DNA from 3 places in the Pristimantibacillus sp. Z349TD_6 genome. Region 3 is predicted to be linked to each of the others. Evidence: riboswitches for the same ligand, from Rfam matches in the RefSeq annotation. Region 3 holds a riboswitch; each other region holds the start of a gene.
What was found. Region 3 has a riboswitch for cyclic di-AMP ahead of AC0VYE_RS19170 (C40 family peptidase). Riboswitches for the same ligand answer to the same signal wherever they lie in the genome.

Region 1: linked by a shared signal. The riboswitch ahead of AC0VYE_RS08135 (NAD-binding protein) and the one ahead of AC0VYE_RS19170 (C40 family peptidase) in region 3 are both predicted to bind cyclic di-AMP.
Region 2: linked by a shared signal. The riboswitch ahead of AC0VYE_RS26005 (TrkH family potassium uptake protein) and the one ahead of AC0VYE_RS19170 (C40 family peptidase) in region 3 are both predicted to bind cyclic di-AMP.

What each region holds. Positions count from the first base shown of each region.
Region 1 covers NZ_CM149662.1:1,885,682-1,888,959, reverse strand. Annotated here, with positions in the region: gene kdpA (potassium-transporting ATPase subunit KdpA) at 1-511, opposite strand, end outside; gene kdpF (K(+)-transporting ATPase subunit F) at 530-607, opposite strand; gene AC0VYE_RS08135 (NAD-binding protein) at 731-1,129, opposite strand; cyclic di-AMP (ydaO/yuaA leader) riboswitch at 1,248-1,418, opposite strand; cyclic di-AMP (ydaO/yuaA leader) riboswitch at 1,510-1,708, opposite strand; gene AC0VYE_RS08130 (hypothetical protein) at 2,148-2,576, shown strand; cyclic di-AMP (ydaO/yuaA leader) riboswitch at 2,623-2,784, shown strand; gene AC0VYE_RS08125 (hypothetical protein) at 2,788-3,213, shown strand.
Region 2 covers NZ_CM149662.1:5,978,476-5,981,753, forward strand. Annotated here, with positions in the region: gene AC0VYE_RS26000 (potassium channel family protein) at 1-452, opposite strand, end outside; gene AC0VYE_RS26005 (TrkH family potassium uptake protein) at 471-1,811, opposite strand; cyclic di-AMP (ydaO/yuaA leader) riboswitch at 1,902-2,106, opposite strand; gene AC0VYE_RS26010 (CPBP family intramembrane glutamic endopeptidase) at 2,352-3,278, shown strand, end outside.
Region 3 covers NZ_CM149662.1:4,381,119-4,384,396, forward strand. Annotated here, with positions in the region: gene AC0VYE_RS19165 (chromate transporter) at 37-1,218, opposite strand; gene AC0VYE_RS19170 (C40 family peptidase) at 1,359-1,835, opposite strand; cyclic di-AMP (ydaO/yuaA leader) riboswitch at 1,839-1,973, opposite strand; gene AC0VYE_RS19175 (IS3 family transposase) at 2,281-3,278, shown strand, end outside.

The DNA of each region.
Region 1 (3,278 bases), 2.5 Mb from region 3:
CAAAATCCTCGAAAAAGTTGCCGATCGTCGTTCCTTTACTCGTAATCCCACGAACAAACGCGATGGCAACCGAGAAGCCTGTCGCCGCTGACGTGAACATCATCATCATGATGACCGCCATTTGAGAGAAATAAGATAAGGCGCTTTCCCCGCTATAATGCTGAAGATTCGTATTGGTAATAAAGCTGATGACTGTATTGAAAGTCAGTGTAGGCTCCATGGCTGCCATGCCATTTGGATTAAACGGCAGCGCATTTTGGAACCGCAATATCAAATAGCTGAAAGCAACTAAAATTAAATTGGTTGCAACAAAGCTGAGTGCGTATATCTTCCAGCTCATGCCCTCTCTTTTTTTGAGACCAATAAGCTTAAATATAAATCGCTCCGTCCCTCCGAATACTTTGTCTAACCGATTGTGTTCATTGGAGAACACATGATAGACGTAAGTACCAAGCGGCTTAACTAACAATACAAGAACGGCAATGACGATAAGCAATTGTAAAATATCCATCTTGTAAATCCCCCTCTATTAAAACTTCTCCGGATGAATTAACGCATAAATCAGATAAACGAAAACAAATACAGCCGCTATCGCTATGACAGTCATTGGCCTTCGCCTCCTGTTTTCTCAATAACACTGGAGCACCAAGTTAAAAATCCGTAAAATAAACCGAAGCTAGCCAACAACGCCCCGAACATATAAAAATCCTGCATGTAAACCCCTCCTGCATTATTTGTTGCTTAATAGAAAACCGACTTCACCGGTATGAGAGAATACGATATGATCCGCTCCTAGCCCCTTGTAAATAGCCCTTGGATTCCACTGCTGTGTGATGACGTAAATGGACTTTGAGGTCCAAGCTCTGCAGCACTGTACAAAGCGGCAGCTAAGCGCCAAGCTGCTCTCAAATATAAATACCTCGCTAATGTTCATCGAAGGAACATTCCAGCTTTGACGATCATTCGTATTGATGTACAAAACATTGCTGATGCCCTGCTTGCGAAGCTGTTTTTGTTCCTGTTTGCTATTGGTCAAAACAATAAATTTTAATTGATGAAACTGCAAAGTTCGTATGAATGATTGGCCAGCCTCGTTTAGACCAGCAACAATAATATGCTCTTCCTGCAACCGAATTCTCCTCCATATGGTAAAAAAGGCAACAAAAAAGAAGCCTTGGGATAAGAGGAACTTTTCCCGCGGCTTCTTTGCCCGCAGCAGAATAAGCCGCGGGAAGCACGATGGCTGTTGCCTCTCTCGAGTACACTTACGAGGTTAGCTGTCGGATTCGGGCCTTGAGAGTTGCCCTACGCTTGATTATTTTCAAGCGATTCACCCCATGAAGCGAAATCGTGATCACTCACGAATCGTTCGTTGGTTCCCCCGTTCCTGCTGCTGCAGGACTCAGCGTTTTCTTACATTTTGTAGCAAATAAAGCTTTTTTGGGCACAAAAAACCACAGAGGTCTATGACACTCTGCGGTCGAAGTTAATCGATCACAAGCTTCATCATTCCTCTCTCGGTCCACGCTTACGAGGTTAGCTGTCGGATTCGGGCGGTGAGAGTCGCCCTACTTTGACCGGTATCCATGGCACCTGTCAAAGATTCACCCCTGCTCTGCGTTTGTTCGACTCTCACATCGAACAGGCGCATCGCGTCATTATTGGTTCCCCCGCTTCCGCTTTCACGGAAACTCAGCGATCAGTAAATCGAAACTTATTTATAAATCCTGTATCGAATATTACTCCTCGCTATAAATACTGTAAAGGCAGTCTGCTACCTAATTTAGCCAGTTTCAGCCTTGCAGAGCGATTCGCAACGCTTACATTCATTTCGATCTCTCGATATCTCACTATTTCTCAGTTTTACTCTTGTTTTCAAAAATAGTGTTCATTCCCTTTCTAACGATTTTATGCGTGAATAATCAGATTTCTCTATAATCGAGAATGGAAGAGAATAAACGAGTATTTCGAAGAATAAATATCTTTTTACTGCCATAACGAATGGATTTCTTTTAAAATGGCATATGGCTGCCTTTTCACGATATACCACAGTTTTACAATATTGCATTTCGGGTTTACCATAGACGGCAAGCCAATATGGCTGAGTATTATCGGTGAATTATTCAAATCGAGGAGAGATCTCATTGATGTCTACACCAGTTGAAGTACCCTTGCCAAGTTTGGAAAATCATCCTGCTGCCTTGTTTGAAATTAAACGAATTCAAATGTTTGTGCTGCCGGCTTCCATGCTTGAATCGAATGGTTACCGTGTTTGTCTAAGGATCTCCACTCATAATGGTCACGGCTGGAGTGAGCTGTTTATTAAAAAATCCGAGAAGCCTCGCGACTGGATCAGATGGAGCAGTATGCTGCTAAGGTTCATCGGCACACTTCCTCTTGCGTCTCCTTTTGTTTTTCAAACAGATCCAATGATGAAGGACGAGCGTATATATCATTTGTTTGCAGCCGCTACTTTGCATATAGAATCCAATCCTTACTCTTTTCCAAACTGTGAATATGACCGTGAAGAGCATACTTTATTTAAACAAGCTATCTCCTATGTATCGTTATTTTAGGCACTTCTGATTTACAGATGCGCTAATGAAGGGTATAATTAAGAGTAAACTATTTACGCTGAATTTTTCGAATGAAAAAGCGGGGGAACCATCGCGATCGATCGAAATCGATTCGCAAGGGGTGAATCCAGGGATTTGTAACCCTGGTAGGGCTTTCTCTCTAGCCCGAATCCGACAGCTAACCTCGTAAGCGAATAAAGGAGAGATGTATATGTTGACAAATTGTGCACGAAATCTGCATCTTTTTACGGAACAGACCCCTTATTTATCTGTCACACGAATCGAGCTATTCGTCATTCCTGCTCTTGCCGTCGATTCTGCAGGCCATCGCGTATGTCTTCGTTTAACAAGCAATCAAGGCTTCGGCTGGAGTGAACTATTTGCCAGCGACACAGAAGAGCTCATTGACTTAGAACGATGGAGCGACCTGCTTCAGTCTTTTATCGGCAGCATTCCTCTACCACCTCTTAACCAGTATCACTATGACAAAACGGATCAGGATGGGCGCGTTCTCGACTTATTCGTCTCCGCCGTCAAGCATGTCCTAGCACAATCCGCCGATGCAGCCCCGTACAGCAACGACCATGAAGAGTCTGTTTTGCGTCAACGTTCCGTCTCCTACATCTCTTTGGATTAATTTCGTTCATAAGAAAAAAAAAGGCAGTCCAGAACAGATAACCTAGTTCTGGACTGTCTTATTGT
Region 2 (3,278 bases), 1.6 Mb from region 3:
GCGATCGTATACTCTTTGGAAAGCTCGATATAATCTAATAGATTTGGGGATACAAGCTGATGCGCAACTCGAATACCCATATCGCGCTCAGGATAGACCACGCGGTCGACACCGATTTTCTCAAGCACCCGGCCATGCAGTTCAGTCAAAGCTTTCGCTACAACTTGCTTCACTTCCAAATCCTTAAGCAGTATGGTTGTCAAAATGCTGGATTGAATGTCATCGCCAATCGCGACAACTCCGCAATCAAAGTTTCTTACACCCAAGGAGCGCAGCGCTTCTTCATCCGTACAATCAGCTGATACAGCATAGGTTAGAATACCGCTCATGTCCTGAACGGCTTCCTCATCCTTATCTATTCCAAGCACCTCATGGCCAAGCTGGACGAGTTCGCGCCCTAAGCTCGAACCAAATCTTCCTAAGCCGATGATGACAAATTGTTTCTTTTTAATTCCCACTTGCAAAGTCTCCTATCCAATCGTAATTTTGCCTTCTGGATGCCGATAAAGCTCTTTCTCTGTACGAGGCCCAAGCGCGTATGCGAGCGTCAGGGGTCCAAGTCTTCCGGCAAACATGGTTAATGCAATGACTATTTTCCCAACAAGACTCAGCTCTGGCGTAACACCAACGGATAATCCTACTGTTCCAAATGCTGATGTCGCTTCAAACAACAGCTTTATAAAAGCTTGATCCTCCGTCATCGACAAGATCATCGTTACAATAATGACAAGCGATAAAGAGATCAAAGTAATCGTGAGTGCTTTAAAAATTCTGTCTTTGCCTAATCTGTAACGGAAAAGAACGATGTCCTCTCGTCCTCTAATCATTGCAAATACAGCGCCGACCAGCGTTGCAAAGGTTGTTGTTTTGATGCCGCCGCCCGTCGAGCCGGGCGAGGCGCCAATAAACATTAATATAATGGTGAAAAACATCGTCGCTTGCCGGATAGCCGTATAATCAAGCGTATTGGCTCCTGCCGTCCGCGGTGTTACCGACTGGAAGAACGAGGACAAAATTTTCCCGCCCCAGTCCAGAGAGCCCAGTGTCTTCGAATTCGAGAATTCAAAAATAAATATGACGAGTGTCCCTACTGCAATAAGTGTTCCTGTCATAGATAGCACAACCTTGCTGTGCAGCGACAGCTTGCGGTTTTTGCGGAACTCCATCAGGTCCGACATAACGACAAAGCCAAGTCCGCCCGAAATGATCAGCATCATAGCTGCAATATTGACGACTGGATCAGAAACGTATAAGGTCAAGCTGCGATAGTTCCCAAAAATATCAAAACCAGCATTGTTAAACAATGAAACCGCATGAAAGGCTCCAAAATAAATCGCTTTGCCCAGCGGCATATCAAATGCAAACCTCGAAGCAAACAACGCAGCGCCAATAAGCTCTATTGTCAATGAATACACAATAACGCGTCTAATCAAACGCACGATGCCTTCCATGCTCGACTGGTTCATGGATTCCTGCAGCAAAAGCCGCTCACGCAGCGAAATCCTCTTGCGAAGTACGAGCGCTACCAGCGTTGCCATCGTCATAAATCCGAGTCCGCCAAGCTGGAACAGGCACATTAATATGATTTGACCCCATATAGAGAAATAAGTTCCGGTATCAACGACAACTAACCCTGTTACACAGGTTGCCGAAGTTGCAGTAAACAGCGCATCTATAAAAGGCAATCTCTCACCGCTTACCGATGCAAAAGGCATGGATAATAATAAGGCACCCAGCAATATAATAAGAGCGAATCCACTTACCAAAATTCGCGGGGGTGACCACTTCAAAACGTTCCAATTAACCTTCATTCATTTCCCTTCTTTTTGATTATGTCATATCGTCATTTATTGTTTTTAAGCATAAAAAAAAGCACTGGAAACTCAAGTGCTCGTGCGATGAGTCCTGTTCCAATACGCCTTCGAGGTTAGCTGACGGATTCGGGCCTGGACAGGCAGCCCTATTCAGCGGAAGAAGACGATGCTTCACCGCTAAAATTCACCCCATGCTATCTAATGTTGAACTGCTTTGCTTTCAGCAGGTTCATCCATTTAGACAACTTTATGGTTCCCCCGATTTCCTTAGGAAATTCGGCTATGCTATGCAATTAGTATGACGATAACGATTATAATCCCTAAGCACTCCTGATATAAAGGTGACGTTTATGACAAACAGGACGATATTAGCTCAAATTAGGGCAATGGGACGAACCAGCACATAGCTAGCTTGCTGGACATCGTTATTTCGCATTTTTTTGAAAACAAACGGTCATTTTCATTGGATAATTTAGGGATTCATATGTTAAGGTAATAAAATGAGCTATTTATTATGAAGACAGTTGAGGTGAAACTATGATTGATTCTATTAAACCCAATGAATGGAAACGATTTATATGGGCAGCAGTTGCTTGCTTTATTATTTATGGAGCCGTACAAATCGTTCCAATGATTACAGCTATCTCATCTGGCGAAATGAATACCAAGGTCATTACGAAATCAGCGGCGGAGGATAAGGCGTCTGCATTTGTTGAAAAAGAAACAGGCTTGAAGGTGAAATCAGCTAAAGCCGTACATCAAACCGATAAAATTATGAATGGCTACTTATCTAAATATGAGCTAGTCAAAGCATATACGGATAAATATGACCCTAGGTTTCCTACAGATACGTTTCAAGTTGATCTTAAGTTCATAGGCGGCGGCAGCGGATATGTTTATCTACATATGCATAGCGGGAAAGTCGTAGCTTGGAACTTGAAGCTTGAGGGAGAACAGCTATCAGATGCAGATAAAGCAAAAGAAGCTATTGCCTTCCTAACCGCAGGAAATTTCAGCGGTACTGAATTCATAGGCGGTCAAATATTGCCTAATGGCGATTGGCAGCCTACGCCTCCTGCAGGTTATTCCATTAAAAATGCTCATCTTAACGTATTGGTTAACGCTCTTGTCGTGAATGACCGTACGATCATTACTAAATATAAACCGATATTCGAGGCACCATCCGATTACATAAACTATGTAGAGAAACAAGATAAAATAGCTGGATACCTTACATCTATCGGTTATTTGTTCATGAGCTTCGTTTTATTCGTCTTAGCTATTATTTACTCCGTTTTGTATCGAAAACATACATCCTTTAAATACGGAATCGTATTAACGATCATTTATTTAATTACTTATACGATCATGAATTTAAACGTTCTGGATGGTATCCGGGCTACGCTCGGCGAGACGGATATGGCAGGCGCTACCGTTTCGATCACTGCCATCGTAAGTGTTCTG
Region 3 (3,278 bases):
ATCGCGGATTAGAGGTTTTTATCAATTGTTTAATTATTAAATAAGTTCAAGGGCCATTCCGCCTAATGCACCGGCCACAACAATCATCCAAGGTGGAAGCTTCCAAAATACAAGCATAATAAACAATATGGCAGCCAGCATAAAATCACCGGACTCTACGATCGCGCTAGTCCAAAGCGGATCATACAGTGCAGCAAGCAATATGCCAACTACAGCGGCGTTAATGCCAATTAATGCACCTTGGATTTTTGAGTTATTTCGCAACACATTCCAAAACGGCAATGTTCCAGCAACGAGAAGAAATCCCGGCAAAAAAATTGCAGTAGTTGCAACAATGGCTCCAGTTAATCCACCAGAGAGAGTACCAAGATAACTAGCGAATGTAAAAAGTGGTCCAGGCACAGCCTGCGCAGCGCTATAACCTGCTAAAAAATCCGATTCATTAACCCACCCGGTAAAGACAACTTCGTTCTCAAGAAGCGGCAGAACAACATGTCCGCCTCCAAACACCAATGAGCCTGCACGATAATAGCTATCGAACATCGCAATCCATTCCATATTTCCCCATTGCCTTAGAAATGGCAACATAATTAGAAGCGTGAGAAATATAACGAGGCAGGAGACCGCAAGGGAACGGCTAATCCGAATGTTCAAATCAGGAGTTCCCTCGACTGTTTTCATACGATATAACCATACCCCGATCAGTCCAGCTGCAGCAATAATGATCACCTGACTATAGGCCGCTTGCCAATATAACGTTATCGCAGCAGCGATGACTGCTATCGTAGCTCTATTCCGATCCGGTGTTAGTTTCTGCCCCATCCCTAGAATAGCATGAGCAACGATGGCCACCGCTACAATTTTCAATCCATGAATCCAGCCTGTGTTTCCAAGATCAAATCCTTGCAGCAGAAAAGCAAAGGCCACTAATGCAATGATCGATGGCAGTGTGAACCCTAACCAAGCCACTAGTCCGCCCAATAACCCAGCCCTAACTATCCCTATACCAATCCCAACTTGACTGCTGGCAGGTCCGGGTAGAAACTGACATAAAGCAACGAGGTCTGCATAACTTCGTTCATCCATCCATTTACGGCGACGAATATACTCATTGTGAAAATAACCTAGATGGGCTATCGGACCCCCAAATGAGGTAAGCCCTAGTTTAGTGGATACAGCTAGTACCTCTACTAAAGATGCGATTGTTCCTCTTTTCAATCCTATAGCCTCATTCCATTACTCATGTTATTTACATTGTAAGCTTGCGAATAATTGGCGTACAACCCTTTAACAAATACTTAATAAATGGTTGCATAAAAAAAACCACCTCGTAAGGTGGTTTGTAAAATCATTAAACGTTATTTAGACTCCATCATCGCAGCAAATGTATCTTCCGAAACGACACGCCTTGCTGTTACATAACGTTTTGCGTAATAAGAATCGTTAAGATTTGTAATCGTAACCCCTTTGCTTGTAGAAGAATGAGCAAATTTCCCATCCCCAATGTAAATACCCGCATGAGAAACGCCTTTGCCGCTTGTGTTGAAGAACACAAGATCACCCTCACGCAGTTCGTCTTTATTGACCTCTGTGCCTGTGTCTGATTGCGATTGCGATGTTCTAGGCAGCTTTACAGCAAATTGATTAAAGATATGTAGTATAAAACCCGAGCAGTCAAACCCTTTGCTCGTTGTGCCTCCCCATTTATAAGGAGTTCCAACAACCTCGCTTATGGAATCCGTAAGCACTGACTTGTCCGACTTATCTGCAAGCACGCTTCCTCCTCCAGTAAGCAGCAGCAAGCAGGATAGCAATAAAATAAAACCCTTCTTCAAAACAACTTCTCCCTTCGGTGCCTACGAGGTTAGCTTATGGGTTCGGTTGAAGATCCCTATGCTTAAAAAAATACATTAAGCAATTCACCCTGGGTGGTTCCCCCGTTTCCGATATACAGAACTCGGCATGTCAATAAACCTTATAGTATCGTTAAATTCGATTGTTTTTACCATAATCCTGCAATTGGATTATTAGAATACTTTCATTTTTCTTCATTATTATTATTTATTTAGCTGTTCACTACATGATTTTTGTTAAAGGTGCTGATTTTTTTGTAATTATAATAGATGAATTTCCAATCACAATTTCAAAATATAACGGTTTAAACACAAAAAAAGAGTATCCGTATTTAAACTGGTACCCATACACTGGACACTTTGAAAAAAGGGTTTAGTGTATGGGTACCTTTTTTTGTATACTAGAGTGAATAGTGGGGGCGGTCATATGAGTAAAAAACACTTTAATCAATATGAACAAGAACAGTTAGCTAACAACCCGTATGTCTTACGAGTCAGCGAAAAATCAATTACGTATGCTGATGAATTCAAACGTGTGTTCATTGACCAATATGTATCGGGACGAACTCCGAGGGAGATTTTTGAAACCAGTGGATTTCAAGTGGAGATCCTCGGGTTGAAGCGGATCGAACAATGTGCAGATCGTTGGAAGAAAGCCTACGAAAAAGATGGGATTACGGGACTTGCGGACTCGAGAAAAGAAGCGGTTCTACGTCCATCAAAACGAGATTTATCTCCTGAAGAGATTATTGCCAGGCAGGATGCAAAGATTAGACTTTTGGAGGCTCAACTGGCATACGTAAAAAAGTTAGACAGGAACGAAAGGAGGCTAACAGCAAACGGAAAGATCCTAAATCCGAGTGATTGTTTTAACCTTATTCAGGAAGCTGTTCAACAAGGTTTGGGGCGAATGACACGTTACCTTTGTCAACTGCTTGACGTGTCACGCTCTGGCTTTTATAACTACCTTCACTCTGCTGACAAGCGTCAGAAGCGTACGTTAGCGGATGAGCAAGCAGGTGCACTTATCAAGAAAGCCTTTCATCGAAGAGGTTATAAAAAAGGCTCCCGATCCATTAAGATGACGCTCCAGAGCGAATATGACACCTGTTACAATCTAAAGCGAATTCAAAGGCTAATGAAAAAATTTGACCTCGTTTGTCCTCATCGAAAACCTAACCCGTATCGACTTATGACCAAAGCTACACTCGAACACCGCACGCTCCCAAATAAGCTGCAGAGGGACTTTAAGAAGGGAATCCCAGGCCTTGTTTTACTCACGGATATCACCTATCTTCCGTATGGAAAATCACAGACGGCTTATTTGTCGACCATTTTGGACGCCTCTACAGGGGAGCTTCTAGCCCGAAATCTCTCCGTATCCCTCCAACTGCCTTTAGTCACAAATACCATTGAATCGTTAAT